Regions from separate parts of the Streptomyces sp. NPDC057249 genome, predicted to be linked through region 2. Evidence: riboswitches for the same ligand, from Rfam matches in the RefSeq annotation. Region 2 holds a riboswitch; each other region holds the start of a gene.
The links. A riboswitch is a leader RNA that binds a small molecule or an ion and turns the genes downstream of it on or off. The one in region 2 is predicted to bind cobalamin.
Positions count from the first base shown of each region.

Region 1: it holds a riboswitch for cobalamin, as region 2 does, so the genes downstream of both, ACFUJY_RS07115 (ribonucleoside-diphosphate reductase subunit alpha) here and ACFUJY_RS13100 (cobalamin biosynthesis protein) in region 2, are expected to answer to the same signal.
Region 3: it holds a riboswitch for cobalamin, as region 2 does, so the genes downstream of both, ACFUJY_RS18935 (ABC transporter substrate-binding protein) here and ACFUJY_RS13100 (cobalamin biosynthesis protein) in region 2, are expected to answer to the same signal.

Region 1 is NZ_JBHUXS010000003.1:128,703-138,541, forward strand. Features, by position in the region: gene ACFUJY_RS07095 (extracellular solute-binding protein) at 1-440, opposite strand, end outside; gene ACFUJY_RS07100 (GntR family transcriptional regulator) at 722-1,492, shown strand; gene ACFUJY_RS07105 (DUF3311 domain-containing protein) at 1,734-1,988, shown strand; gene mctP (monocarboxylate uptake permease MctP) at 1,985-3,601, shown strand; cobalamin riboswitch at 3,660-3,792, shown strand; gene ACFUJY_RS07115 (ribonucleoside-diphosphate reductase subunit alpha) at 3,931-6,312, shown strand; gene ACFUJY_RS07120 (ribonucleotide-diphosphate reductase subunit beta) at 6,312-7,331, shown strand; gene ACFUJY_RS07125 (hypothetical protein) at 7,328-7,540, opposite strand; gene ACFUJY_RS07130 (GlxA family transcriptional regulator) at 7,622-8,596, shown strand; gene ACFUJY_RS07135 (family 20 glycosylhydrolase) at 8,692-9,839, shown strand, end outside.
Region 2 is NZ_JBHUXS010000006.1:54,866-64,704, reverse strand. Features, by position in the region: partial or broken gene cobC (Rv2231c family pyridoxal phosphate-dependent protein CobC) at 1-273, opposite strand, end outside; gene ACFUJY_RS13125 (ZIP family metal transporter) at 280-1,002, shown strand; gene ACFUJY_RS13120 (cobyrinate a,c-diamide synthase) at 1,017-2,462, opposite strand; gene cobO (cob(I)yrinic acid a,c-diamide adenosyltransferase) at 2,456-3,055, opposite strand; gene ACFUJY_RS13110 (putative cobaltochelatase) at 3,055-5,076, opposite strand; gene ACFUJY_RS13105 (cobyric acid synthase) at 5,073-6,626, opposite strand; gene ACFUJY_RS13100 (cobalamin biosynthesis protein) at 6,623-7,627, opposite strand; cobalamin riboswitch at 7,750-7,879, opposite strand; gene ACFUJY_RS13095 (hypothetical protein) at 8,025-8,258, opposite strand; gene ACFUJY_RS13090 (anion permease) at 8,291-9,562, opposite strand; gene ACFUJY_RS13085 (class II aldolase/adducin family protein) at 9,704-9,839, shown strand, end outside.
Region 3 is NZ_JBHUXS010000009.1:170,306-180,144, forward strand. Features, by position in the region: gene ACFUJY_RS18900 (GNAT family N-acetyltransferase) at 1-631, opposite strand, end outside; gene ACFUJY_RS18905 (hypothetical protein) at 628-771, opposite strand; gene ACFUJY_RS18910 (NAD(P)-dependent oxidoreductase) at 1,010-1,915, opposite strand; gene ACFUJY_RS18915 (adenosylcobinamide amidohydrolase) at 1,965-2,693, opposite strand; gene ACFUJY_RS18920 (PRC and DUF2382 domain-containing protein) at 2,961-3,974, shown strand; gene ACFUJY_RS18925 (ABC transporter ATP-binding protein) at 4,061-4,840, opposite strand; gene ACFUJY_RS18930 (FecCD family ABC transporter permease) at 4,837-5,925, opposite strand; gene ACFUJY_RS18935 (ABC transporter substrate-binding protein) at 5,922-6,950, opposite strand; cobalamin riboswitch at 7,012-7,199, opposite strand; gene ACFUJY_RS18940 (beta-ketoacyl-[acyl-carrier-protein] synthase family protein) at 7,232-8,455, opposite strand; gene ACFUJY_RS18945 (acyl carrier protein) at 8,452-8,694, opposite strand; gene ACFUJY_RS18950 (acyl-CoA dehydrogenase) at 8,938-9,839, opposite strand, start outside.

The DNA of each region.
Region 1 (9,839 bases), on a different contig from region 2:
TAAGGAACGCAGTAGATCTTGCCCTCGTAGGAGCAGGTGTCCTTCAGGCCCTTGATCCAGGTGTCCGAGTTCTCGTACTTGGAGGGGTCGATCTCGCCGAGCGCACCGTTGAGGATGTACTGCATGGTCTCGGTGTTGCCGAGTTCGACAACGTCCGGGAACTTGTCGCCACCGAGGGAGGTGTCGAGCTTCTTGACCTTGTCAGCCCAGCCCTGGTACTGGATCTTGACGTTGACGTTCGGGTACTTCTTCTTGAACTGGGCGTTGACGTCCTTGACCAGTTCGGGCCAGGTCGACTGGGCCTCGCCCATGAGCCAGACAGTCAGGTCTTCCTTGCGGTCCTTCGGGTCCTTCGAGGACGTCTTGTCGTCCGAACCACACGCCGCGATGGAAACCAACATGCCCGCGACGCCGATCGCCGCGATGAGCTTGCGCTTCACGCCACCCTCCTCAGGGATGCTGCAACCCCCTCCCCACCGCGCGAAAACGTCGACGAGTACCTCTGGGGCTGGGACCTGGTCTTTAATGGTTTAGACCAGTACCGGGAGCTTGGCCTAGACCTTTAGGGGTGTCAAGGGTGTATAAGAAGTGCACTCGCGTCCGTTATAGGACCGACACCTGAGGGAGGGCGACGAGCCGTGACCGGACCGTGCCACCATGTGAGCCGCGACAGACGGAGGAGCCGGTGACGGCAGCAACGCAGCAGTCGGGAAGGCGGGCCATGGGCGCCGACGGGGGCAGTTCGGAGAACGAGACGGGTGCGGGCGCCGGGACGCGCACCGCGCGCGTACCGAAGTACTACCGGCTGAAGCGACATCTCCTCGACATGACGGACACCATGCCGCCGGGCACCCCGGTCCCCCCGGAACGGACCCTGGCCGCCGAGTTCGACACCTCGCGCACCACCGTGCGCCAGGCGCTCCAGGAACTGGTCGTCGAGGGCCGGCTGGAACGCATCCAGGGCAAGGGCACCTTCGTCGCCAAGCCGAAGGTCTCCCAGGCCCTGCAACTCACCTCGTACACCGAGGACATGCGCGCCCAGGGGCTCGAACCGACGTCGCAGCTCCTGGACATCGGCTACGTCACCGCCGACGACACCCTCGCCGGGCTGCTCGACATCAGCGCCGGCGGCCGGGTCCTGCGCATCGAGCGCCTGCGCCTGGCGAGCGGCGAGCCGATGGCCATCGAGACCACGCACCTTTCGGCCAAGCGCTTTCCCGCGCTGCGCCGTTCACTGGTCAAGTACACCTCGCTCTACACCGCGCTTTCCGAGGTGTACGACGTCCGGCTGGCCGAGGCCGAGGAGACGATCGAGACCTCCCTGGCCACGCCGCGCGAGGCGGGGCTGCTCGGTACCGACGTGGGCCTGCCGATGCTGATGCTCTCCCGGCACTCGCTGGACGAGCAGGGCGAACCGGTCGAGTGGGTCCGCTCGGTCTACCGCGGCGACCGCTACAAGTTCGTGGCCCGCCTGAAGCGGCCGCTGGACTGACCCACCGTACGCACGTACCCCCGAACGGCCCCCGGTCCCGCCTCCGGGGGCCGTTCGGCGCTTCCCGAGGGCCGGCTTGGCCTGGACCAGCTCCCGGACGATTGCCGCCATTCCGGCCATCCGGCCGGTCCGTGGCGACCGTTGCCGGACCGCAATGCGGACGGGGGGTGACGGTGGCCGGATCTCTCGCCTAGATTTCCTGCGCATTACAGGTGATCAGCGAGGGGACGGAGTCGCCGCCATGGCGGAAGAACCAGAAGGAAAGCCACCCACCGTCACACCGTTGCGGGTGGTCATCGCCCTGTGCCTCATCGCGCCGTTCGTGGCGATGCTCTGGGTGAGTTCTTATTCGAAGATAGACCCGACCTTCATCGGTATCCCGTTCTTCTACTGGTACCAGATGCTCTGGGTGCTGATCTCCACCGCGCTCACGATGATCGCGTACAAGCTGTGGCAGCGTGACCAGCGCGCCCGCAAGGGGGGTGCGTCGGCATGAAGGACGGCGTGAACGGCGTCGCGCTCGGCATCTTCATCTTCTTCTTCCTGGCCGTCACGGTCATGGGCTTCCTGGCCGCTCGCTGGCGCAGGGCCGAGAACGAGGCCACCCTGGACGAATGGGGCCTGGGCGGACGCTCGTTCGGCACCTGGGTCACCTGGTTCCTGCTCGGCGGCGACCTCTACACCGCGTACACCTTCGTCGCCGTGCCCGCGGCGATCTACGCGGCCGGCGCGTCCGGCTTCTTCGCGGTGCCGTACACCATCCTGGTGTACCCGCTGATCTTCACCTTCCTGCCGCGCCTGTGGTCGGTCTCGCACAAGCACGGGTACGTCACCACCTCGGACTTCGTCCGCGGCCGGTTCGGCTCGAAGGGGCTTTCGCTGGCCGTCGCGGTCACCGGCATCCTCGCCACCATGCCGTACATCGCGCTCCAGCTCGTCGGCATCCAGGCGGTGCTGGACGTGATGGGCGTCGGCGGCGGCGAGAACACCAACTGGTTCGTCAAGGACCTGCCGCTGCTGATCGCGTTCGCGGTGCTGGCCGCGTACACGTACTCCTCGGGGCTGCGGGCGCCCGCGCTGATCGCGTTCGTCAAGGACGGGCTGATCTACCTGGTCATCGCCGTGGCGATCATCTACATCCCGATCAAGCTGGGCGGCTTCGACGACATCTTCGCCTCCGCCCAGGACAAGTTCACTCAAGCGGGCGCGGGCGGCCTCGCGCCGGCGGCGGCCGGCCACTGGGGTTATGCCACCCTGGCGCTCGGGTCCGCACTCGCGCTGTTCATGTACCCGCACTCGATCACGGCGACGCTCTCCAGCCGCAGCCGTGAGGTGATCCGCCGCAACACCACCATCCTGCCGCTGTACTCGCTGATGCTGGGCCTGCTCGCGCTGCTCGGCTTCATGGCGATCGCCGCCGGCGTCAAGGTGCAGAACGGCCAGCTGGCCATCCCGCAGCTGTTCGAGAACATGTTCCCCGACTGGTTCGCGGGGGTGGCGTTCGCCGCGATCGGCATCGGCGCCCTGGTGCCGGCCGCGATCATGTCCATCGCCGCGGCGAACCTGTTCACGCGCAACATCTACAAGGACTTCCTGAAGCCGGACGCGACGCCCGAGCAGGAGACCAAGGTCTCCAAGCTGGTCTCGCTGCTGGTCAAGGTCGGCGCGCTCGCCTTCGTCCTCACCATGGACAAGACCGTCGCGATCAACTTCCAGCTGCTGGGCGGCATCTGGATTCTCCAGACGATGCCGGCCCTGGTCGGTGGCCTGTTCACCCGGTGGTTCCACCGCTGGGCGCTGATCGCCGGCTGGGCGGCCGGCATGATCTACGGGACGGCTGCCGCGTACGGGGTCGCGAGCCCGACGCAGAAGCACTTCGGCGGGTCCTCCAAGGAGATCCCCGGCCTCGGCGAGATCGGCTACATCGGCCTGACCGCCTTCGTGCTGAACGTCGTGGTCGTCGTCGTCCTCACCTTCGTCCTGAACGCCGTGAAGGCACCCGTCGGAATCGACGAGACCTCCCCGGGCGACTACACCGCGGACGCGGGCGACCCGGGTGTCCAGGAGAAGCTGCCGCCGGCCACGGCGGGGGCGCCGGGCGGTCACTGACCGCACACTTTCCCACCACGCGACACAACATGTGGGGGCCGCCCGACAGGGCGGCCCCCACATGTATGCTCATGCTCGCTGTCGCCGCAGGGGAATCCGGTGCGAATCCGGAACTGTCCCGCAACGGTGTATCCGGTGCGCTTTCGCGCACCCGTGGAGTCCGAGGACCTGCCGACAGCGCATCCGGCTCGACCGAACCGGATGCCCAGACGTCCGGGCCTCGTGGATGGGCCGGTGGACGCCGCACGGAGTGCCGCCCTGCCCGGGCCCGCTCCTGCCCGGCTGCCCCGCTCCCCGCCGGCCCAGAGCCGAGCGAGGGAGAGCACCACGTGACCATCGCGCCAGCCGATCCGGCTTCAGCGGCCGCATCAACGGGGACCGCGAGCGACGGACCGGGCACCGCACTGCTGCGGACCCTGACCGACCTCACCGCCGATCTGCCCGACACCGATCCCGGACGCGTCGCCGCCGCCGCCCTGCGCGGCCGCAACGCCCGGTCGGACGAGGCGGAGCTGCGCTCACTGGCCACCGAGGCCGCGGCGGGCCTCATCTCCGAGGACCCCGCGTACTCCCGGCTCGCCGCCCGCCTGCTCACCCGGTCCGTCGCGGACGAGGCCGCGGGCCAGGGCGCCACCTCGTTCTCCGCGTCCGTCGCCGTGGGCCACCGGGAGGGCCTGATCGCGGACCGCACCGCCGAGTTCGTCACGCTGCACGCGGCGGCCCTGGACGCCCTGGTCGAGCGGTCCCTCGCGGACGGGGCCGACGACCGCTTCGGCTACTTCGGACTGCGCACCCTGCACAGCCGCTACCTGCTGCGCCACCCGATCACCCGCCAGGTCATCGAGACCCCCCAGCACTTCATGCTCCGGGTCGCCGCCGGGCTCGCCGAGGACACCTCCGAGCGGGCGCTGGACGAGGTCGCGGCGCTGTACGGGCTGATGAGCCGGCTGGACTACCTGCCGTCCTCGCCGACGCTCTTCAACTCCGGCACCCGCCACCCGCAGATGTCGTCCTGCTACCTGCTCGACTCGCCGCTGGACGAGCTGGACTCGATCTACGACCGCTACCACCAGGTGGCCCGCCTGTCGAAGCACGCGGGCGGCATCGGCCTCTCGTACTCCCGCGTCCGCGCCCGGGGCTCCCTGATCCGGGGCACCAACGGGCACTCCAACGGCATCGTGCCGTTCCTCAAGACGCTGGACGCCTCCGTCGCGGCCGTGAACCAGGGCGGCCGGCGCAAGGGTGCCGCCGCGGTCTACCTGGAGACCTGGCACGCGGACATCGAGGAGTTCCTGGAGCTCCGCGACAACACGGGCGAGGACCAGCGGCGCACGCACAACCTGAACCTGGCGCACTGGATTCCGGACGAGTTCATGCGCCGCGTCGACGCGGATTCCACCTGGTCGCTGTTCTCCCCGGCGGACGTGCCGGAGCTCGTCGACCTGTGGGGCGACGCGTTCGACGCCGCGTACCGGGCGGCCGAGGCGAAGGGCCTGGCCCGCAGGACCATGCCGGCCCGCGAGCTGTACGGCCGGATGATGCGCACCCTGGCGCAGACCGGTCAGGGCTGGATGACGTTCAAGGACGCCTCGAACCGCACGGCGAACCAGACCGCCGAGCCGGGCAGGGTCGTGCACTCCTCGAACCTCTGCACCGAGATCCTGGAGGTCACCGACGACGGCGAGACGGCCGTCTGCAACCTCGGCTCGGTCAACCTGGGCGCGTTCGTCAAGGGCTCCTCGATCGACTGGGAGCGGCTGGACGCCACCGTGCGCACCGCGGTGACCTTCCTCGACCGGGTCGTGGACATCAACTTCTACCCGACCGAGCAGGCCGGCCGGTCCAACGCCCGCTGGCGGCCGGTCGGCCTGGGCGCCATGGGCCTCCAGGACGTCTTCTTCCAGCTCCGGCTGCCCTTCGACTCCCCGGAGGCCCGGGCGCTCTCGACCCGGATCGCGGAGCGCATCATGCTCGCCGCCTACGAGGCGTCCTGCGACCTCGCGGAGCGGTCGGGGCCGCTGCCCGCCTGGTCCGAGACCCGGGCCGCGCGCGGGGTGCTGCACCCGGACCACTACGACGCGGAGCCGGCCTGGCCGGAGCGCTGGGAGGCGCTGCGGGCCCGGATCGCGAAGACCGGGATGCGCAACTCGCTGCTTCTGGCGATCGCCCCGACGGCGACGATCGCCTCGATCGCGGGCGTCTACGAGTGCATCGAGCCCCAGGTCTCGAACCTCTTCAAGCGGGAGACCCTGAGCGGTGAGTTCCTCCAGGTCAACGGCTATCTGGTGGACGAGCTGAAGCGGCTCGGCGTGTGGGACGCGCGGACGCGTGAGGCGCTGCGCGAGTCGAACGGCTCGGTGCAGGGCTTCGCCTGGATTCCGGCGGACGTGCGGGCGCTGTACCGCACGGCGTGGGAGATCCCGCAGCGCGGCCTGATCGACATGGCGGCGGCGCGTACGCCGTTCCTCGACCAGAGCCAGTCGCTCAACCTGTTCCTGGAGACGCCGACCATCGGGAAGCTCTCCTCGATGTACGCGTACGCCTGGAAGCAGGGCCTGAAGACGACGTACTACCTGCGCTCCCGCCCGGCGACCCGGATCGCCCGCGCCGCGTCCGCCGCCCCCGTCCCCGTACAGCAGGCGCAGGCTCCCGACGCGGACGCCGTCGCCTGCTCCCTGGAGAACCCCGAGTCCTGCGAGGCATGCCAGTGATGAGCACCACCCCCACCGAGAAGAACCTGCTCGACCCGGGCTTCGAGCTGACCCTGAGGCCCATGCGCTACCCGGACTTCTACGAGCGCTACCGGGACGCGATCAAGAACACCTGGCACGTGGAGGAGGTCGACCTCCACTCGGACGTGGCGGACCTCGCGAAGATGACGCCCGCCGAGCAGCACCTGATCGGGCGGCTGGTCGCGTTCTTCGCGACCGGTGACTCGATCGTCGCCAACAACCTGGTGCTGACGCTGTACAAGCACATCAACTCCCCCGAGGCGCGGCTGTACCTGTCGCGGCAGCTGTTCGAGGAGGCCGTGCACGTCCAGTTCTATCTGACGCTGCTCGACACCTATCTGCCCGACCCGGACGACCGCGCGGCGGCGTTCGCGGCGGTGGAGAACATCCCCTCGATCCGCGAGAAGGCGCAGTTCTGCTTCCGGTGGATGGACTCGGTGGAGAAGATCGACCGGCTGGAGTCGAAGGCGGACCGCCGCCGCTTCCTGCTGAACCTGATCTGCTTCGCGGCGTGCATCGAGGGGCTGTTCTTCTACGGCGCGTTCGCGTACGTGTACTGGTTCCGCTCGCGCGGGCTGCTGCACGGTCTCGCCACGGGGACCAACTGGGTCTTCCGGGACGAGACCATGCACATGAACTTCGCGTTCGAGGTCGTGGACACGGTCCGCAAGGAGGAGCCGGACCTCTTCGACGACGCCCTCCGCCAGCAGGTCACCGACATGCTGAAGGAGGCCGTCGAGGCGGAGCTGCAGTTCGGCCGCGACCTGTGCGGCGACGGGCTGCCCGGCATGAACACCGAGTCGATGCGCGAGTACCTGGAGTGCGTCGCGGATCAGCGGCTCACCCGGCTGGGCTTCCCGGCGGTGTACGGCTCGCAGAACCCGTTCTCGTTCATGGAGCTCCAGGGGGTGCAGGAGCTCACGAACTTCTTCGAGCGCCGCCCCTCGGCGTACCAGGTGGCCGTCGAGGGCACGGTCGCCTTCGACGACGACTTCTAGATCCTCGCCCAGCTCCTGACGTACGGACGCCGTGCGGCCGCCACCGGCCGCGCGGCGTCCGCCGTTCGGGGTGGACGTGTGCTGCGGTCCTGTTCCGCTTCGCGCAGCTCGCGGTCGATGCGGCGCTCGCGGGCGGCACCGATCAGCGCGGGCAGCAGGACGAGGGCGAAAAGTGCGGAAATGCCGAGGAAGTTCAGGAATGTGTTCATGCCTCTACTGTCCTCGTTCCGCCGGGGAACCGGCAGTGGCAGGACTGCCATAGGGCATCGAATTACTGCCACACTGGGTCCATGCTGAACAACGTCGCCGCCCTGATGCTCGATGACGTCCACCCCTTCGAACTCGGTGTGCTCTGCGAGGTGTTCGGCCTCGACCGCAGCGACGAGGGCCTGCCGGTGCACGATTTCGCGGTGGTCTCCGGCGAGGGCCCCCAGCTGAGGACCCACGCCGGCTTCACGATCAACACCCCGTACGGCCTCGACCGGCTGGAGGAGGCCGACCTCGTCGCCGTACCGGCCGGCAGCCGCTTCGGGGAGCGCGAGTTCCCCGAGGAGGTCCTGGCCGCCCTGCGGCGGGCCGTGGAACGGGGGGCCCGGGTGCTCAGCGTCTGCTCGGGGGCGTACCTCCTGGGCGCCGCCGGGCTGCTGGACGGCCGCCGCTGCACCACGCACTGGCGGCACGCCGACGACCTGGCCCGCCGCTTCCCCGGGGCCGCCGTCGAGCCGGACGTGCTGTACGTGGAGGACGGGCCGGTCACCACCTCGGCGGGGACGGCGGCGGGGATCGACGCCTGCCTGCACCTGGTCCGCCAGGCGTACGGGCCCGCCGCCGCCAACACCATCGCCCGCCGGATGGTGGTGCCGCCGCACCGGGACGGCGGGCAGGCGCAGTACATCCAGCGGCCACTGCCGCGCACCCGGTGCGACACGGTGGGCGACACGCTGGCCTGGATGGAGCGCCACCTCGACCGCGAGATGACCGTCGAACAGCTCGCCGACCGGGCGCACATGTCGCCGCGCACCTTCGCCCGCCGCTTCCAGCAGGAGACCGGGACCACTCCGTACCGCTGGCTGCTGCGCCAGCGCGTCCTGCTGGCCCAGCATCTGCTGGAGACATCCGACGAAACCATCGACACCATCGCCGACCGGACCGGCTTCGGGACGGCGGCGGCACTGCGCCACCAGTTCGTACGGGCGCTGGACACCACGCCGCAGGCGTACCGGCGCACCTTCCGGGGCCCTTCCGTCGTCGCCGAGGCGGCCTGAGGGCCGCCGGGCACATCCGATCATTCGTCCAACCGATCGCGCGACCTGTCCATGGACCGGCCCTTCCCGCGCGCGTCAGGGTCGATGCCATGGACATGCAGAAGGCAAGACGAAGGACCGTCGGGGCCGTGGTGGCCGCGCTCGCCGCCACCCTGCTCCCCTGGCAGACCGCCTCGGCCGGGGAGGCCCCGGCGACGGCCTCCCCGCCGGAGGTGCTGCCCTCGCTGCGCGCATGGCAGCCGGGCAGCGGCGAGTTCGTCCTCACCGGCCGGGCCAGGATCGTGCTGGACGGGGTGCGCGAGCGGCGTACGGCGGACGACGCGGCCCGGTTCGCCGGTGAGCTGGAAGGCGGCCGGCAGGTGTCCCGGGGCCGGGCGCGCGCCGGTGACATCGTGCTGCGCCAGGACGCCTCGCTGAAGGGCTCGCTCGGGGCGGAGGGCTACCGGCTGGAGGTCGGCGACCGGGTCACGGTCACGGCGGCCACCTCGGCGGGCGTGTTCTACGGCTCGCGCACGGTGCTGCAACTGCTGAACGACGACGGGCGGGCCGCGCGCGGCTCGGCCACCGACGTGCCCGCGTACCGGGAACGCGGGGTCGGGGTCTGCGCCTGCTACATCAACGTGTCGCTGCCCTGGTTCGAGCGGCTGATGAAGGACATGGCGTCCCAGAAGCTCAACCAGCTCTGGATCGAGGCGAAGGTCAGGAGCGACACGGACCCGGAGTCGGCGTTCTGGGGCTACTACACCAAGCCGCAGATCCGCACGCTGGCCGCGACGGCGAGGAAGTACCACATCGATCTGGTGCCGGAGATCAACTCCCCCGGCCACATGGACCCCTACCTGAAGAACCACCCGGAGTTCCAGCTCAAGGACAGGAACGGCGTCGCCTCCCCGCCCCGCCTGGACATCTCGCGGCCCGAGGCGCTGACGTACTACACCTCACTGGTCGACGAGGCCCTGGACGTCTGGGGCACCGACACCTGGCACATGGGCGCCGACGAGTACATGCTCGGCTCCTCCTACCCGGACTATCCGCAGATCCAGGCGGCGGCGACCGCGAAGTTCGGCGCCTCGGCCACCCCCGACGACCTGTTCGTGGACTTCATCAACCAGGTGAACGCCCATGTGAAGGAGCGGGGCCGCTCGCTGCGCATCTGGAACGACGGGCTCCTGGGCCGCAACACGCTCGTCCCGCTGGACCGTGACATCACCGTCGAGCACTGGCTCGGCGGCGGCGCCATCCA
Region 2 (9,839 bases):
CGCCGCGCCGGAGGGGTGCGGGACGGGGACCCGGGCGAGCACGTCCGCCGGGTACGCGCGCAGCGGGACCCCGAGCCGGGCGGCGGCGGCCACGACCCCCGGCTCCCGGGCCTTCGCCGTCACGGTGGCCAGCTCGGCGATCTCCGTGAGCCCCGCCTCCCGCAGCACCTCCAGAACCAGCCCGGTGACTTCGTCGGCGCGCACGCCCCGGGAGGCGCCGACCCCGACGACGAGCGCGCCGAGATGCGCGGGGCGGGGTGCATCGGCTAGCAAGAGGCCATGGCGGTGTTCGTCGCGCTCGGCGCGTTCCTGATGACCCTGGCGGGCGGCTGGGTCGCCCAGCGCGTCAGCGACCGCCGCCACCTGGTCCTCGGTCTGGCCGGCGGACTGATGCTCGGCGTGGTCGGCCTGGACCTGCTGCCCGAGGCGGTGGAGGCGGCGGGCGGCCTCGTCTTCGGCGTCCCGGCGGCACTGCTGCTGTTCGTCGGGGGCTTCCTCGTCGCCCACCTGGTGGAGCGGCTGCTCGCGGTGCGCCAGGCGGCACACGGGGCGGCCGAGGAGCGGGTCCCGCAGGTCGGGCTGACGGCTGCTGCCGCGATGGTCGGCCACAGCCTGATGGACGGGGTGGCGCTCGGCGCGGCGTTCCAGGTCGGCGGCGGGATGGGGGCGGCGGTCGCGCTCGCCGTGATCACGCACGACTTCGCGGACGGCTTCAACACGTACACGATCACCAGCCTGTACGGGAACGCCCGCCGCAAGGCCCTGACGATGCTCTTCGCGGACGCGGCGGCGCCCGTCGTCGGCGCGGCGACCACGCTGCTGTTCACCCTGCCGGAGGAACTGCTCGGCTGCTATCTCGGCTTCTTCGGCGGCGCGCTGCTGTACCTCGCCGCCGCCGAGATCCTGCCCGAGGCCCACCACGACCACCCGGCCCGCTCCACGCTGCTGTGCACGGTGGCCGGGGTGGGCTTCATCTGGCTGGTGGTGGGCCTCGCGCAGTGAGCCGGTCTCCGGGTTCACCCCCGGCACCGCTCGACGAACCGTGCGGCGGTGCCGGGCGAAGCGGCCCAGTGGGTGTGCAGATAGCTCGCGTGCACGTTGCCCCGGACGAACCCCTCGACGCGCCGCTCGGGCCGGTGCATGCCCCAGGCGGGCTCGTCGCCCGCACCGGGCTCGATGACGGTCCGGTGGAACTCGTGCCCCCGCATCCGCGCCCCGGCGGGCGCCAGCACGTTGTCGGTGAGCGCCACGGCGTCCCGGTACCCCAGCGTCAGCCGCTTGGTCATCCGCGCGTCGGCGTCGAGCACCCCGCACATCGGCAGCCCGTCCAGGGAGCGCGCCAGATACAGCAGCCCGGCACACTCGGCGGCCACCGGCGCCCCCGAGAGCGCCAACTCCGCCACGGCCTTGCGCAACGCCTCGTTGGCCGACAACTCGGGGGCGTACACCTCGGGGAACCCGCCCCCGATGACGACGCCCCGGGTCCCCAGCGGCAACGCCTCGTCCCGTAGCGGATCGAAGGTCACGACGTCAGCCCCCGCAGCGGCGAGAAGCTCGGTGTTCTCGGCGTACGAGAACGTGAAGGCGGCCCCGCCGGCAACGGCGACGACGGGCTTCACACCTGAGGCCGAACCCAGCCCCTCCGGCGCTTGAGGAGCGGGGTCCGGGGCAGAGCCCCGGTTACGGGAAGGGGCGGGGAGGGGAACAGCCCCGCCGAAGGCGCCCTCCACCGCCGCGTCCGCTCCCCAAGCCGCCTCCGACAACGGCGGAGCCGACCGCGCCAACGCCGACAACCCCTCCAGATCACACCCCGCGGCAACCTGCCCGGCCATCACCGCGACAGCGGCCACCGCGTCAGCGCGCCGCTCCGCCACCGGCACCAACCCCAGATGCCGCGACGGCACAGCAACCCCCTCCGCCCGCCGCAAGGCGCCCAGCACCGGCACCCCGGACTCCTCCAACGCCTCCCGCAGCAGCGCCTCGTGCCGGTCGGACCCCACCTTGTTGAGGATCACCCCGCCGATCCGCACCTCCGCGTCCCAGGACGCGAAGCCGTGCACCAGCGCCGCCACCGACCGCGACTGCGAGGACGCGTCCACGACGAGCACCACCGGCGCCCGCAGCAGCTTCGCCACATGCGCGGTGGACGCCAGTTCGCCGAGGCCCGAGGCCCCGTCGTACAGCCCCATCACGCCCTCGACGACGGCCAGCCCGCACCCCCGCGCGCCATGCGCGAACAGCGGGGCGATCAGTTCCGGCCCGCACATGTACGCGTCGAGATTGCGCCCGGGGCGCCCCGTCGCGAGCGTGTGGAAGCCGGGGTCGATGTAGTCGGGGCCCACCTTGTGCCCGGACACCGCGAGCCCGCGCGCGGCGAACGCGGCCATCAGCCCCGTGGCGACGGTGGTCTTGCCGCTCCCGGACGAGGGCGCGGCGACGACCAGGCGGGGGATGTTCACCACTCGATGCCCCTCTGGCCCTTCTGCCCGGCGTCCATCGGGTGCTTGACCTTCGACATGTCCGTCACCAGGTCCGCCGCGTCCAGCAGCGCGGCGGGCGCGTTGCGGCCGGTGATCACCACGTGCTGCGTACCGGGCCGGTCGCGCAGGACGGAGACGACCTCGTCGGTGTCGATCCACCCCCAGTGCAGCGGGTAGGCGAACTCGTCCAGCACGTACAGCCGGTACGTCTCGGCGGCCAGGTCGCGCTTGACCTGCTCCCAGCCCTCGCGGGCCTTCGCCTCGTTGTCCGTCTGGTCGTCGCGCTGGACCCAGGACCAGCCCTCGCCCATCTTGTGCCAGGCGACGGGACCGCCCTCGCCGCTCGCGCCGAGGACCTTCAGCGCGTTCTCCTCGCCGACCTTCCACTTCGCCGACTTGACGAACTGGAAGACCCCGATGGGCCACCCCTGGTTCCAGGCGCGCAGCGCGAGCCCGAAGGCCGCGGTCGACTTCCCCTTGCCGATGCCGGTGTGCACCATCAGCAGCGGCCGGTTGCGCCGCTGCCGGGTGGTGAGTCCGTCGTCCGGCACGCTCTCCGGCTGTCCCTGCGGCATTACGCGACCCTCCTGTCGGTGTGCCCGGGGCCCGTGCCCCGGACGTCCTTGACCAGCCCGGCGATCGACTCGGCGCGCAGCTCGTCCAGCGTGACGGCGGTGCCGCCCAGAGCGGTGGCGAGACCCGCAGCGAGTCCCAGCCGTACCGGGCCCGTCTCGCAGTCCACGACGACCGACGCGATGCCCTCGGCGGCGTGCAGCCGGGCGGCCCGCGCGGCCAGCTCCACGGGCTGCGGTCCGCCGGTCGCGCGGCCGTCCGTCACCACGACCAGCAGGGCCCGCCGGGACGGGTCGCGCAGCCGCTCCACCCGCAGCACGTCATGGGCCTTCAGCAGCCCGGCGGCCACCGGGGTGCGCCCGCCCGTCGGCAGCGACTCAAGCCGGGCCGCCGCCGCGTCCACCGACGAGGTCGGCGGCAGCGCCACCTCCGCATCCCGGCCGCGGAAGGTGACCAGGCCGACCTTGTCGCGCCGCTGGTAGGCGTCCATCAGCAGGGAGAGCACCGCGCCCTTCACGGCGCCCATGCGCTGCCGGGCGGCCATCGACCCGGAGGCGTCCACGACGAACAGCACGAGATTGCCCTCGCGCCCCTCCCGCGTCGCCTGCCGGAGATCGTCCCGACGCACCACGAGCCCCCGCCCGGACCGGCCCCGCGCCCGCTGGTGCGGGGCGGCGGCCACGACCGTCGCGGCCAGATGCAGCTTCGTCAGCGCACCCTCGGGCCGCCGCGCCCCCGTCGTCCGCCCCTGCTCGGTGCGCGCCCGGGACCGTCGCCCCGCCGCGCCCTCACCGAGACCGGGCACGCTGAGCATCTTCGTGCGGAACGGCTCACCGGCCGTCACGGGCTGCTGCTCACCGCCCTGGCCCGGCACGGGGGCCCCGGGCGCGTCGTCCGCCCCGCCGGCGGGCTCGGGCGGCGTGTCGGGCCCGTCCCCCTGCGGCGGCAGCCCGCCGCCGCCCCCGCCGTCACCGCCGCCACCGGGCCCGTCCGGCTCCGGCTCGTCGTCCCCGCCGCCGTTCCGCTCCAGCGTGTCGTCCAGCTTGTCCTCGTCGAGCCCCGGCGCGTCGAAGGGGTTGCGCCGGCGCCGGTGGGGGAGCGCGAGCAGCGCCGCCTGCCGGACGTCGTCGGCGCCCACGTCGGTGCGCCCCGCCCACGCGGCCAGCGCGGTCGCGGTCCTGGCCATGACGATGTCCGCGCGCATCCCGTCGACCTCGAAGGCCGCGCAGGTCGCCGCGATCTGCCGCAACGCCTTGTCGCCGAGCACCACGTCGGGCAACAGCGCCCGCGCGGCCGCGATCCGTTCCCGCAACTCCGCTTCCTCGGCGGCCCAGCGCGCCGCGAAGGCCGCCGGATCGTCCTCGTACGCGAGCCGCCGCCGCACCACCTCCACCCGCTGGTCCGTCTCGCGGGACGCCGCGACCTCGACGGTCAGCCCGAACCGGTCGAGCAACTGGGGCCGCAACTCGCCCTCTTCGGGGTTCATCGTGCCCACGAGCAGGAACCGCGCCGCATGCCGTACGGAGACGCCCTCGCGCTCCACGTACGAGGCACCCATGGCCGCCGCGTCCAGCAGCAGGTCGACCAAGTGGTCGTGGAGGAGGTTGACCTCGTCCACGTACAGGATTCCGCGGTGCGCGTCCGCGAGCAGCCCCGGTTCGAACGCCTTCACGCCCTCCGCGAGGGCCCGTTCGATGTCGAGCGCCCCCACGAGCCGGTCCTCGGAGGCGCCGACCGGCAGCTCCACGGTCCGCGCCGCCCGCGACACGCCGGACGCGTCCTCGTGCGGGCCGTCCGGACACGCCGGATCGGGCGCGGCGGGGTCGCACGAGAACCGGCACCCCGGCACGACGGCGACCTCCGGCATCAGCGCGGCCAGCGCGCGCACGGCGGTCGACTTGGCGGTGCCCTTCTCACCACGGACCAGCACCCCGCCCACGGCCGGGCTGACCGCGTTGAGCAGCAGCCCGAGCCGCAGGTCGTCCTGGCCGACGATGGCGGTGAAGGGGTAGGGCGTACTCACAGGGCCTCCTTGACGGGGATGGCGGGCGCTCCCGGCGGGATGAACGGCAGTCCGGACGGCGCGCCCGACTCGATGAGCCGCCACAGCGCGTCGGTGTCCGCGTGTTCCTCGATCAGGTCGCCGAGGCGGTCGAGCTGTTCCTCGCGCAGCGCGGCGAAGCAGGTGTCCGGGGCGGGCACGAAGCGGCGGCCCGCGATCCGGGCGACCTCGGTCAGGAACCGGCGGCGGAACGCGTCGCTCTCCAGCGAACCGTGCCAGTGCGTCCCCCACACCGCCCCGGACCGGCAGCCGTCCAGCGGAGTGCCCCGGCCGTCCGTCAGGAACGGTTCGCCGCCGCGCACATCGGCGACCCCGTGGTGGATCTCGTACCCCTCGACGGGCTCACCGAGCGCCTCGCCGGACGGCCGGGCGAGGGTCTTCTCGCGGTCGAAGCGGACCCGCACCGGCAGCAGCCCGAGCGCGTCGACCCGTCCGGCGCGCGACTCGACCTCGTCCTCGATGTGCTCGCCCAGGATCTGGTAGCCGCCGCAGATCCCGAGCACCGGCCGGCCCTCGGCGGCGCGCCGCCGCAGCGCGTCGGCGAGCCCGCGTTCGCGCAGCCAGGCGAGCGCCTTCACGGTGCCCCGGGTGCCCGGCACGATGACGAGGTCGGCGTCGGCCAGCTCCTCCGCCCGGTCCACGAACCGCACGACGACACCGGGTTCGGCGGCCAGCGCGTCCACATCGGTGAAGTTCGACATCAGCGGGACCGCGCACACGGCGACGCGCAGGACGTCCTCGCCGTGCGGCGGGGCGACCGCCGACTCGCGTACGGTCCCGCGCAGCGACACCCTGAGGCCGTCCTCCTCGTCGATGCCGAGCCCGTGCGCGAAGGGCAGCACCCCGTACGTGGGACGGCCCGTCAGACCGCGCAGCATGTCGAGCCCCGGCTCAAGCAGCGAGACGTCGCCCCGGAACTTGTTGACCAGGTACCCCGCGATCAGCTCCTGGTCCTCGGGCGCGAGCAGCGCGGTCGTCCCGAAGAACGAGGCGAAGACCCCGCCCCGGTCGATGTCCCCGACCACCACGACCGGGAAGCGCGCGGCGCGGGCGATGCCCATGTTCACGATGTCCGTGCGCCGCAGGTTGATCTCGGCGGGCGACCCCGCGCCCTCGCAGATCACCGCGTCGTACGTGCTCCGCAGCTGCTCCAGGCAGTCCGTGACGGTGGACAGCAGCCGTTCCTGCCGTCCGCCGTGGTAGCCGCGGGCGCTCATCTCGCCGACCGGCCGCCCCATCAGCACGACCTGGCTGGAGCGGTCGCCGCCGGGCTTGAGCAGCACCGGGTTCATCAGGGCGGTCGGCTCGACGCGGGCCGCCTGGGCCTGCATCGCCTGCGCCCGGCCGATCTCGGCGCCCTCCCGGGTGACGAAGGAGTTCAGCGACATGTTCTGCGCCTTGAACGGGGCGACCTTCACGCCCCGGCGCACCAGCCAGCGGCAGATGCCCGCCGTGACGACGCTCTTGCCCGCGTCCGACGTGGTTCCGGCGACCAGCAGTCCGCCGCTCATATCGCTCTCCGTCCAGAGGTACGAGGTCCTTGAGGTCCCCCGGTCCGTCCCGCGAACCGGCGTGCGACCGCTCCCGCGCCCAGCCGGGCGGCCACGCCGACGCCGAGGGCGAGCACGCCCACCCGGCGCGAGAGCCGCACGGCACGCTCGATGTCCCCGGTCTCCACGGCACGGCCCGCCGCCCCGTTGAGCACCGGCCGGTGTTCGACGCGCCCCCCGTACGCCAGGGTCCCGCCCAGCCGTACGCCGAGCGCCCCGGCGAACGCGGCCTCCACGGGCCCCGCGTTGGGGCTCGGGTGCTTCGCGGCGTCGGCCCGCCAGGCCCGTACCGCCTCCCGGGGACGGCCGCCGGAGGCCACCGCGAGCAGGGCGGTCAGCCGGGCGCCGGGCCAGCCCGCGAGGTCGTCGAGGCGGGCGGAGGCCCAGCCGTACCGCAGGTAGCGGGGCGACTTGTGGCCGACCATCGCGTCGAGCGTGTTGGCGGCGCGGAAGCCGACGAGCCCGGGGACGCCGGCGAGGGCGCCCCAGACGAGGGCGCCGACCACGGCGTCCGAGGTGTTCTCGGCGACGGACTCCACGACGGCGCGCGCGATCCGGGGGCCGTCCAGCGCCTGCGGGTCGCGCCCGCACAGGTGCGGCAGCCGCTCCCGGGCCAGCTCGACGTCGCCGGCGGCGAGTGCCGAGCCGATGGCCCGGGCCTCGCGTCCCAGCGACGTACCGCCGACGACGGACCAGGTGGCGGCGGCGGTCAGGGCCACCGAGGCGGCGGGACGGCGGCGCAGGGCACGGGCGGCGAGCGCGGCGCTCCCGGCGGCGCCCCCGGCGCAGATCAGGGTGTGCAGGGCGCCCCGGCCGCGGTGGTCGCGCCAGAGCCGGTCCTCGACGGCCGCGGCGGCCCGCCCGAAGGCGGCGACCGGGTGTCCCCTGCGGGGGTCACCGAGCAGCAGGTCGGCGATCAGGCCGGCGGTGGCGCCGTACGCGTAGATGCGATCGGCACGCACGGTTCAGCCGGCCGTACCCGAGGCCGCGGACAGATGAGGTGGGGAGAAGGTCGCACGGCAGCCGGGCATGGCGATATGTCCTCACTCAGGGTCCGCGCCCTGGTTCGACGTGACGGCGACGAGAGTCTCCTGGCTTCCGGATCGGCGGGTTCCCCGGTCTTCCAGCCCGCTCGCGCGGGCCGTGACGTGCGGTGGGGGACCGCTCCCCGGTGACAGTGGCGGGACCGCGCCGGATTCGCACCGGCTTCCTCTGCTGTCGCCGTAATGGCTCCGGCAGTCCACCACGCCCCGCGAACGCCCGTCAACTCGCCGTTGACCTGCGGCGGTGCGGTGTGGGCGGACGCACACCGGGCCGGACGCACCCGAGGTGCGTCCGGCCCGGGGGAGAGGTGGTGCGTCAGGCGACGATCAGATAGATGCCGTACGCGACCGCCGCCGCGCACAGCCCGAAGCAGACGTACGCGCCGGCGCGCGCCAGCAGGACCGACGAGCCCGCCGGACCGCCCTCGGCGGCCGGTTCCGGCTGCTTGGAGAGGCCGACGATGCCGAGCGTGAAGAGGCCCACCAGGGCGACGGTGGTGACGAGGGAGACGCCGAAGACGGTGCCCAGAGCTGCCCAGTCGATGTTCATACGGGGTGTCCTTACCGGAGTACCGGGGTCTGTCAGACCGTGGCGGGTCGGGCCGGATCGGCGGCGACGGGACCGGCGGGCGCCGGAATGGTGGCGGCGAGGTCGGCGGCCTGGGCCGCGGTGGGCGGCGGGCTCACGGCCGCGATGGCCTGGGTGACGACACCCGCGGGCTCGGCCGGGGCCGCGTCCTCGGTGCCGGGCGCGACATCGCCGTGGCCGACGGGCTTGCGGCGCGAGAGCAGCCAGATCGCCCCGGAGCCGGCGACCAGGAGGACCGCGACGACCACGACGCCCCAGGTGCCCTGCTTGGTCAGGAACTCGGCTCCCGCACCGACCAGACCGGCGGCCGGCAGGGTCAGGCCCCAGGCGACGAACATCCGGGTGGCGGTGGACCAGCGGACCACACCCCCGGCACGGCCGAGGCCCGCCCCCATCACGGCCCCGGAGCAGGACTGCGTGGTGGAGAGGGAGAAGCCGAGGTGCGAGGAGGCCAGGATGACGGTGGCCGCGCTGGTCTGGGCGGCGAAGCCCTGCGGGGGCTTCAGCTCGGTCAGGCCGCTGCCCATGGTGCGGATGATGCGCCAGCCGCCGAGGTACGTGCCGAGCGCGATGGCCAGGCCGGCGCTGACGATGACCCAGACCGGCGGGTTGGAGCCGGGGGAGAGGACGCCGCCGGTGACCAGGGCGAGGGTGATGATGCCCATGGTCTTCTGCGCGTCGTTGGTGCCGTGGGCGAGCGAGACGAGCCCGGCCGAGGCGATCTGCCCCGCCCGGTAGCCCTTGGCGGTCGCCTTCTCCTGGGCGTCGTTACGGATCTTCCCGCCGATGCGGTACGTGAGCCGGGTGGCCAGGAGCGCGGCCACACCGGCCACGAGCGGGGCGGCGACGGCGGGCAGCAGCACCTTGGTGACGACGGTGCCGCCGTTGACCGACGACCAGCCGGCGGACATCACCGCGGCGCCGATGAGGCCGCCGAACAGTGCGTGGGAGGAGCTGGACGGGAGCCCGACCAGCCAGGTCAGAAGATTCCACAGGATGGCGCCGACGAGCGCCGCGAAGATGACCTCGGTTCTGAGGCCGTCCTCGTTGACGATCCCGCCGGAGATCGTCTTGGCGACCTCCACGGACAGGAACGCGCCGACCAGATTGAGAACGGCGGACATCGCGACCGCCGTCTTGGGTTTGAGTGCGCCGGTCGAGATGGTCGTGGCCATCGCGTTGGCGGTGTCGTGGAAACCGTTCGTGAAATCGAACACTAGAGCTGTCACGATCACTATCGCGAGCAGCAGCGTGATGTGTTCCATTTACCCAGGCAATCGTTCGACGTCATTGGCACGTGGAACGTAGGCAACTTGAGTGAACAGAAGATGAACTGAGCAGGGCGCTGCGGTGACCCCCGGAGCGGTGGCCGGGCGGCGCGGGGCGGGGCCGGAAAGGATCTTCGTATGAGTGACCGAGAGCACGTGGCGATCGCCCGGGGATGGGAGGCGGTCGTCGCCGCGGCGCGCCGCACGGCGGCCGAGGGACTGGTCGTCGGAACCTCCGGGAACGTGTCGCTCCGGGTCGGCGACACGGTGCTGG
Region 3 (9,839 bases), on a different contig from region 2:
AGAGCCGGACGGCACCCGTGTTGGCGGCGGCCGCGTGCAGGAACGGGGTCTCGCCGCGCAGGCGGATCTCGTGGGCGACGGCGCGCACCAGTCCGCTGCCGAGCCCCTGACCGCGTACCGACTCGTCGGTGCAGACGGCGCTGATCTCGCTCCAGCCCGGCGGGCGCATGCGCTCGCCGGCCATGGCGACGAGCACCCCGTCCCGGCGCACCCCGAGGTAGGTGCCGAGCTCCACGGTCCGGGGCTCGAACGGGCCCGGCCGGGTGCGGGCGACCAGGTCGAGCATCTCGGGCACGTCGGCGGGGCCCAGCCGGACCGCTTCGGGGAGGGGCGCCGCGGCCACGCCCGCGTCCACCAGCTGGACGCCGTCGGCGTGGAAGGTGACCTCCCAGCCGGCGGGCGGGGGCTCGCGGAACGCGGTGATCGTGACGCCTCCGCCCGGCCCGGTGAGCGCCGCCACGTCGGCCCAGTCGGCGGGCCCGGGGTCCGGTGGGAGCGCGACCCAGGGGGCGACCGCGGAGGGGTAGCGCAGCACGCGGCCCCGGCGCTCGGCGAAGTGGGCGTGCGGACCGCGCAGCGCGGTGCCCACCGGGTCGTCCAGGGGGTGGCCCGGGTCCGGGTGCGTGCTCACGCGGTCACCTCGATCACGGTCCTGCCCGGGGCGTGGCCGTCCTCCACCTCGTCACCGGGGCCGGGTTTCGGCCTTTCCGGTCCGGTGAGGACCTCCACCTCCGGCCCGCCGTCGCGGGTGGACACGTACGCCTTCGGCATGAGCTGCTTCTCCCCAGTTCCGTACCGGCGCCTCGCTGACGGGCGCCACAGGTGCGGCAAGGACACGTGACGCGCGGGTATTCCCGCACCGTCGATTTCGACTCAATCACCGCCCGGTACCGGCCGGACGGCCCCTGCGGCGCGCCTTCCTGTGGCACGCTGATTGCGGCCGTCCCACCGGGCTCCCCCGTACCGGTGGGGCGGCCTTCCGTCGTCATGGGGCCGGTGCCCCGTCCGGTCAGCCGCGGTCCTGCTCGGGGGCCCGGCCCGCGTAGTAGGTGGCGATCATGTCCTCGTCGCCGTGTCCGGCGGCCTCCGCGCGCTCGAAGCGGGCGGCCGACGCGGCGGCCAGGTCCAGCCGGACACCGGCCTGTGCGGCCGCGTCGAGGATGAGGCGCGTGTCCTTGAGGGCGGTGGACAGGGCGAAGCTCGGGGTGAGGTCCCCGTCCAGGACGGCGGCGGACTTGGCGTGGAGGTAGCCCGAGTCGAGCGGTCCGCCCTCGACCAGGCCGAGGAACGCACGCGGGTCGACGCCCAGTCCTTCGGCGAGGTTCAGGCACTCCGCGACGCCGCCGACCATGTTGACCACCCAGGCGTTGACCACGAGCTTCAGCCGGGAGGCCGCTCCCGGTTCCTCCCCGGCCCACACCGTGCGCTGCCCGATCGCGTCCAGCACCGGCCCGACCGCCGCGCGGGCGGTCTCGGGGCCGGAGACGAGGACGGTCAGCGCACCCTGCTCGGCGGGCTGCCGGGTGCCGACGACCGGGGCGTCGAGGTGGGTCAGCCCGAGGTCGGCGGCGCGCTGGGCCAGCTCGACGGCGCCGTCCGGGCCGACCGTGGAGGTCTGGAGCAGGACCTGGCCCCGGTGCAGTCCCCCGGAGGCGGCGGTGAGCGCGGCGGCGACGGCGGTCGTGTCGGTGAGCGCGGTGAGCACGACGTGGGCGCCGCGCACGGCCTCCTCCGCCGTGTCGGTGACGGTGGCACCGTCGGCGGCGAGCGGGGCGGCCTTGGCCCGGGTGCGGTTCCAGGCCCGGACCTCCAGACCGGCACGGAGCAGGCTGCGGGCCATGGCCGCGCCCATGATCCCGGTGCCGAGTACGGCGACGACGGGTCGCTGCGGTGCGGCGGGGACTGCTGAGGTCATGGGATTCCCTTCGTCGGCCGCTCCCCGGGGGCGCGGCGGCTTCGGCTTCTCAGGGCTGCCGCAGCGCGCCTTCCAGCACGGCGGCGTGTACGGCTCGGGCGAGTCGCGCGCCCCAGCGGGAGCGCGGCCCGGCGAACGGTTCGGCGTCACCGGTCCCGGGTCCCGGTTCGGGGGCGGCCAGGCAGACGGCGTCCGTGGGGGTGCCGGAGCAGTCGAGCCCGGCGTCCAGGAGCGCCTGCACCTTGGCCTCCGTGGCGGTGGCCACGGCGTTGACCAGGGCGGCGTCGGACAGCGGCACCGGGAAGGTCACCACGATGTTGACGGTACCGGGGCGCGGCGGCCCGCCGGTGCCCTCCTCCGGCGCGGCGGCCCAGCCGCGTACGCCCAGACCGCAGGTGGCGGTGGCGTGCACGCCCTCGTCGTCGGCGGTGGTGTACGCGGTGACGTCGGCGGCGGTCATGAGGCCGGCGCCGGGGCCGGTGAGGCGTGCGGCGGCGGCGATCTCGGCGAGGTGGCGGTCCGGGTCCATGCGGGGGTAGCCACCGGGCACCTGCGCGTTGACGATCCACTCGCGCGGGCCGATGCCGCCGCCCAGGACCGCGCTGCTGCACACCCGCCAGCCGGGACCCAGCCGCCACAGGAGGTGGTGGAGCTCCGCGCCGTCCTCGCGCCGGGCGAGCAGCTCTGCGCGTTGCCGGGGCAGCCGGATGCGTACGGAACGGATGGGCACCCCCGGGTGGCGCGGCGGGACGTCGGTCGGCGTGGACCCGTTGATCATATGTGCCGGGGCCGGGGCGTCCGGGGGCCGCCCCGCTCCCCCGGCAGCCGTGCGCATCACCCGGCCGTTCACCCGGATGGCGTAACGGGCCCGGAAGCCGCGCACCCGCGTGACACGGGCGCTGCGCCGGTCCGGGGCGGATGCCGCCCGCCGCACCGGGTTGCCGGGCGGTTGCAGCGTCCATCCGGGTGAGGCGCGATGGAATCCGGACGCGCCTTCTCTGCTGGACCCACCCACAGGACGCGCCCGGGCGAGGAGGATTCGGATATGGGAGCCGCTGACGGTTTCACGGATTCCGGAGAGCTCGACGGCCTGACGGTGTACGACACCGAGGGCGAGAAGATCGGCAACGTGGGCCGCGTGTATGTCGACGACAACACCGGCCGCCCGGACTGGATCACGGTGAAGACCGGCCTGTTCGGCATGAAGGAGAGTTTCGTGCCTCTCGCCGGAGCCCGTCGAGTGGGCTCCGACCTGCACATCTCCCACGGCAAGGACCAGGTCAAGGAAGCCCCCCGGGTGGACGCGGACGCGCATCTGTCCGTGTCCGAGGAAGAGGAGCTGTACCGGCACTACGGCCTCACCAGGAACACCCGGGGCAACCTGGGCGACGGTTCCGGGACCGGTTCACCGACCACCACGGGCACCGGCACCATGGGCGCGGCCGGCACCGGCGCGGCGGCCGGAGCGGGTGCCGGGGCCGGGGCCATGGGTGCGGCAGGCACCTCCGGCCAGGACCGGACCCGGGCGGCCGGCACCGGCAGGCACCGGGACACCGACGCGGGCACCGCCGCGGGCCGTCCGCTGGCCGGCGCCGGCGCGGGCGCCCAGCGGTCCGGCGCCGACCTGGGCGGCAAGGAGGAGATGATCCGCTCCGAGGAGCAGCTGCACATCGGCACCGAGGAGTACGAGAGCGGCAGGGCCCGCCTCCACAAGTACGTCGTCACCGAGAACGTCACGCGCAGCGTGCCGGTCTCGCACGAGGAGGTACGGGTGGTCCGTGAGCCGCTGCAGCCGGGCGACAGGACGACCGCGCGAGCGGGCGATCTGACGGAGCAGGACGTGGAGGTCACCCTGCACGCGGAACGCGCCACGATGCGCAAGGAGACCGTCCCGGTCGAGCGCGTCCGGATGGAAACCGAGAGGGTGACGGAGCAGAAGGAGGTCTCCGCCGAACTGCGCAAGGAGCAGATCGACTACGCGGACGGCACCACCAAGGGCGGCAAGGAGCCGGGAGGCAAGGACACCGGCGGCGACCTCGGCCGGGGACGCCACCGCTGACCGCTCGCCGGCATGCCGGCCGTACCGCACGACAGGCGAAGGGCGGACCCGCCCGGCGGGTCCGCCCTCTCGTGTGCCCGGGCCCCTCAGGGCAGGAAGCGCACCGAGGGCCGCCCCTGCGGGCCGTCCGGTGTCACGACGGACCGCACCCGGTAGACGTCCTCGATCAGCTGCTCGGTGACGACCTGCGCGGGGGTCCCGCCCGCGACCGCCCGTCCGCCGCTGAGCACCACGATCCGGTCGCAGAACATGGCGGCCAGGTTGAGGTCGTGCAGGGCGACGACGGCGGTCAGCGGGAGCGAGGCGACCAGGGAGAGCAGTTCGAGCTGGTGCTGGATGTCCAGGTGGTTGGTCGGTTCGTCCAGCAGGAGTTCGCGCGGCCGCTGGGCGAGCGCGCGGGCGATCTGGACGCGCTGGCGCTCCCCTCCGGAGAGGGTGTGCCAGGACTGGTCGCGCCGGCCGGTGAGCCCGGTCCGCTCCAGCGCCTCGTCCACCGCCGCCGCGTCCGCCTCCGTCGGCGCGGACCAGGCACGCCGGTGCGGGATGCGGCCCAGGCGTACGACGTCCAGGACGCTCAGCTCCTCCTGGGTGACGGCGTGCTGGTCGACGACCGCGACCCGCCGGGCCACGGCGCGGCGGCCGACGTCCGTGAGCGGTTCGCCGTCCAGCGTGACGACGCCCGCGTGCGGGGCGAGGACTCCGGCGAGGATGCGCAGCAGGGTGGACTTGCCGGAGCCGTTGGGGCCGATCAGGCCCACCGTCGTGCCCGGTTCCGGGGCCAGCGTCACACCGTCCAGCAGGAGGCGGCCGCCGGCCTCGCGGCTGACTCCGCCGGCCCGCAGGCCCTCCGCCGCCGTCCCGGTCACGCGGGCCGCCTGGTGCGGTAGAGGACGGCGACGAAGGCGGGCACGCCGATGAGGGCGGTGACGACGCCCACCGGGACCTCCTGCGGGTCGAGGACGGTCCGGGCGAGCGTGTCGACCCAGACCAGGAAGACGGCCCCGGCGAGGGCGGTGACCGGCAGCAGCCTGCGGTGGCCGGAGCCGGTGAGGGCACGGGCGGCGTGCGGGAGGACCAGCCCGACGAAGCCGATGGCCCCGGCCGAGCTGACGAGCGCGGCGGTCAGCAGCGCGGTGGTGCAGAGCAGGACGGTGCGGACGCGTGCGACGTTCACCCCGAGGGCGGCGGCGGCGTCCTGCCCGAAGGCGAAGGCGTCGAGCGTACGGGAGTGGCCGAGGCAGACCAGCAGGCTGACGGCGAGGACGGCGGAGCAGATCCACACATCGGTCCAGCCGACCCCGCCGAGCGAGCCGAGCAGCCAGAACAGCACGCCCCGGGTCTGCTCGGCGTCGGCGGCGGTCATGACGACGAACGAGGTCAGGGCCGAGAACAGCTGCATCGCGGCGACCCCGGACAGGACGACCCGGTCGGTGGAGCCGCCCAGGGTGTGGCTGAGCAGCATCACCAGCGCGAACGAGCAGAGCGCCCCGATGAACGCCCCGGCCGGCAGGGACACGGCTCCGCCGCCGACGCCGAGCACGACGACCAGGACCGCGCCGGTGGACGCGCCGGAGGAGACGCCGAGGACGAACGGGTCGGCGAGCGGGTTGCGCAGCAGGGACTGCATGACGGTCCCGCAGACCGCGAGGCCCGCCCCGCAGACGGCGGCGAGCAGGGTGCGCGGCATGCGCAGGTTCCAGATGATGCCGTCGCGGATCGGGCTGAGCCGGGCCTCACCGATGCCGAGGTGGGCGGCGACGGCGGACCAGACGTCCACGACGGAGATCCGGGCCGGTCCGATGGTGACGGCGACCGCGACGGACAGGGCGAGCAGCAGGAGGCCGCCGGTCCACAGGAGGCCGCCACGCAGACGGCGCAGGCGGGGGCGCGGAGGGCCGGTGGGGGCCGGCGTCCTGTCGGGCGGGGCGGTGAGCCGTTCGGTGGCCGTCATCCCGCGAGCCCGAACGCGCGCAGCCCGGCGGCCACCCGCTCCACGCCCTCGACCGTGCGGATGGTCGGGTTCATGGCCTGGCCGCTGAGCAGGACGTAACGCTTGTGGCGTACGGCGTCCATCTTCTTCGTGACGGGGTTGGACTCCAGGAAGGCGATCTTCCCGGCGGCGCTCTCGGCGGTCTGCGACGTGCGGGTGAGGTCGCCGATGACCAGCACGTCCGGGTTGCGGTCGGCGACGGTCTCCCAGTTCACCTGGGGCCATTCGTCGTGCGTGTCGTCGAAGACGTTCTTCAGGCCGAGCTCCCGGGTGATGATGCCCGGCGCCCCGCAGCACCCCGCCAGGTAGGGGGACTCGGAGTTGGCGAACCAGTAGAGGACGGAGGTGCCGGAGCCGTCGATGTCGTCGGCGGCCTTCCGGATGCGGGTGCGGAGCCGCTCGGTCAGCTTCTCGCCGCGCTCCGGCACGCCGAACACCCGGGCCAGGTCGCGCACCTCGGCGTAGACGCTGTCCATGGTGAGGGCGCCGGTACGGACGCCGTCGCCGTCCTTCGTGTTGTCCTTGGCCGTGCAGTCGGCGGGTGCGACGTAGGTGGGGACGCCCAGCTTCTCGAACTGCTCGCGCGGGGCGACACCGCCCTTGGCGAGGGTGGACTCGAAGTCGGCGGCGACGAAGTCGGGCTCCTGGTCGAGGACCTTCTCGGACGAGGGCCGGTTGTCGGCGATCCGCTTCACGCCCGCGTTGGCCTTCTCCAGGCCCTTCATCACCGGGTCGGTCCAGGTGGCGGTGGCGGCCATCCGGTCCTGGAGGCCGAGCGAGAGCAGGATCTCCGTGGTGCCCTGGTCGACGGAGACCGCGCGCCGGGGCGGGGCGTCCACGGTGACGGTGCGCCCGCAGTTCCTGAGCGTGACCGGGTAGCCGTCCGTCCGGCCGACGGCGTCGGCCTTTCCGGACGGGGGCCCTCCGCAGGCCGTCAGCAGCAGGAGGGCGACGGTGAGCAGAGCGGCGGCACGTATGGGCGGCACGGGGCATACCTCGGCGTCTCTGGGCCCATGCGCGGGGCCCGCTGTACGGTCCGCCGCCCGGTCCCGGGCGGCGGTCGCCAGCAGGTCTTCGGACTCGGGTTCGCTCGGACGGGACGCCTTCCCGGGAGACGCCGGGTCTCCCAGTGGCCGTGGCCCCGCCCGTCCCCCTCACCGCTGCGCGTCAGTTCCGGATTCGCACCGGATTCCCTGACTCCCACGAGGAGTTCGACTGGCTCCGGCACGCTACCACGGGCTTACGCGCAGCTCGGCGCCGCGTCCGGTCAGGGGCGCTGGAGGGCCACCACCGCGTTGTGCCCGCCGAAGCCGAAGGAGTGGCTGACGGCCCGGTGGACGGGCCGCACCAGCGGCACCTTGGTGACGCAGTCGATGTCGAACCCGGGCGCGGGGGCGTCCAGGTTCGCGACCGGCGGGACGACCCCGCGCTGGAGGGTGAGGATCGTCAGCCCCGCCTCGATCGCCCCGGCCGCGCCCATGCAGTGCCCGAGCACGCCCTTCGGGGCGGTGACGGGTGGCCGGTGCGGGTACACCCGGCTGATCAGCGCGGCCTCGGCGGCGTCGTTGCGTACGGTCGCGGTGCCGTGCGCGTTGACGTGCTCCACCTCGTCCGCCCGCCAGCCGGCGTCGCGCAGCGCGGCCTCCGCGGCGGCCCGGGCGACCCGCCCGTCGGGGTGCGGGCTGGTGGGGTGGTGGGCGTCCGTGGTGGCGCCGGTGCCGGCGAGCAGGGCCCGGGGTTCGGCGCCCCTGGCCTCCGCGTCGGCGGCGCGTTCCAGCACCATGACGGCGGCGCCCTCGCCCATGACGAGTCCGGCGCGGTCGGCGGCGAAGGGCCGGCTGAGCCGGGACAGGTCGCCGTCCGCGCGGGCGGCGGCCCCGGACCGGGCGAAGCCGGTCATGGCGATCGGGAAGACGGTCGACTCGGTCGCCCCCGCGACGGCCACGTCGCACTGCCCGGTCACCAGCAGGTCGCGGGCGACGGACAGCGCGGTGACGCCGGACGAACAGGCGGTGCAGGGGGCCAGGCTGGGGCCGGTGGCCCGCATCTCGATCGCGATCTCGGCGGCGGGCATGTTGGGGATGGTCAGCAGGACCCCGGCCGGCGAGGTCGCCTCCGGCCCCTTCCGCTCCAGGACCAGCGCCTGGTCGGTGAGGTGCGCGGAGCCCCCGCTGCTGGTGCCGACGACGACCGCGACCCGGCTGCCGTCCCACCCGGCCGGATCGAGACCGGCGTCGGCGACGGCCTCCCGGGCGGCCAGGACCGCGAACTTGACGTACCGGCCCATCCGGAAGGCCGTGCGGCGACCGATCTCGGCGTCCAGGTCGATGCCGTCGACCACGCAGGCGAAGTCGATCGCGCACCCGGCGAGCGCGGGGACGGTGCGGGCCGGGCTCACCGCGGCGCACACCCCGTCCCAGGTGGACTCGGTGTCGTTGCCGACCGGGGTGATCATGCCGAGACCGGTGACGGCGATGGCCGGTGTCCTCATCGGGCGACGCCCGCCGCCGCGTCGAGGTGCTCCGTGAGCTCGGCGAGGGTGGTCCCCCGGGTCAGGATGCCGGTGTCCAGTTCGACCCCGGTGGTCTCCCGCAGGACGACGGCGAACTCGGCGGCCGCGAGGGAGTCCATGTCCAGGCTGTCCATCGTGGAGTCCGGAAGGATCTCGGCCACGGGCACCCTGAAGGTACTGCTGAGTACGTCGGTGATGCGGGGGTGGATCGTGCTCATGGTCTTCCTTTCCTCATGCCCATCCGGGTGGGGCGTCCGGCGCCGGTGCGCACGGCCCCGACGCCGGAACAACTGAGCAGCGTCGCTCCGGTTACGCCTTGCGGCGAACCGATTCGCCAGAGCCGGGCCGGGACGCCGCGGACCACCGTGCGAACAGGGCGACGGTCGACCAGTAGGCGAGGAGGACGGCTCCCGCCCCGAGCCCCTGTACGGCCCGCGCCGCACGGCGCGCCCGCGTGCCCCTCATCGCCCCGCCCCGGCGTGCCAGTGGGCCTCCGGATCGTCGTACGCGTCGGTGTAGCCGGCGCCCGTGATCGGCCAGTCGGCGAGCATCTCGTCGGGGAAGGCGAAGGCGTCGGCGAGTTCCGGGAGGTGCGGGGCCACCGCGCCGATGAGCCGTTCGGTGTGGTCCGTCAGCGCCTCCGCCTGACCGGTGCTCAGGTATCCGGCCGCGAGGAGGTCGCCGCTGTCGCGCGCCACCCGGCCCAGGGCGAACAGCCGGGCCAGTTCACCGAGCCGGTCCCGGTCCGCGCCGGGGGGCAGTGCCTCGACCGCCTCCGCGTACGCCTCGGCCGCCTGCCGGCAGGCGTGCGCCTCGACCCCGCGCAGCGCGGGGCCCGCCGCGGCGTTCCACCGGCCCAGCGGGTCGCCGTGCGCCGCCAGGGCCGCCCGGGCCCCGGCGCGCGCGAACCACAGCTCTTCGGCGCGCCCCAGGAGCCGGACGAGGAACCGGAGGTCGGTCAGGTCGCCGTGGGACGGTGCGGCCGGCTCGTACGGCGTGCGGTCGGCGAGCAGGGCGGCGGCGGCCCTGGCGTGCACGGCGAGGTTGTCGCCCTCGGCGGTGATGGCTCCCTCGACGCCGGTGACGAGCGCGGCCATCCCGTTGTTCTCCAGGAGGCCCTGGGCGCCGCAGCGTTCCCGGGACTCCACGATCACGGCCCTGGCCTGCCAGGTGATCCAGCCCTTGGCGATGTCCACCAGCCGCTCGGCCGCCTCCCGCCCGGCCTCGGGCCCCGCCTCGGCCGCCTCCCAGCGGTCCAGGACGCGGCGGTGCAGCAGGCTCATGGCGAAGACCGTGGCCATGGCCTCGGCGAGCGGCCCGTGGTGGGTGCGGTACGCGAGCACCGGCAGCCGCGCGCCGCGCC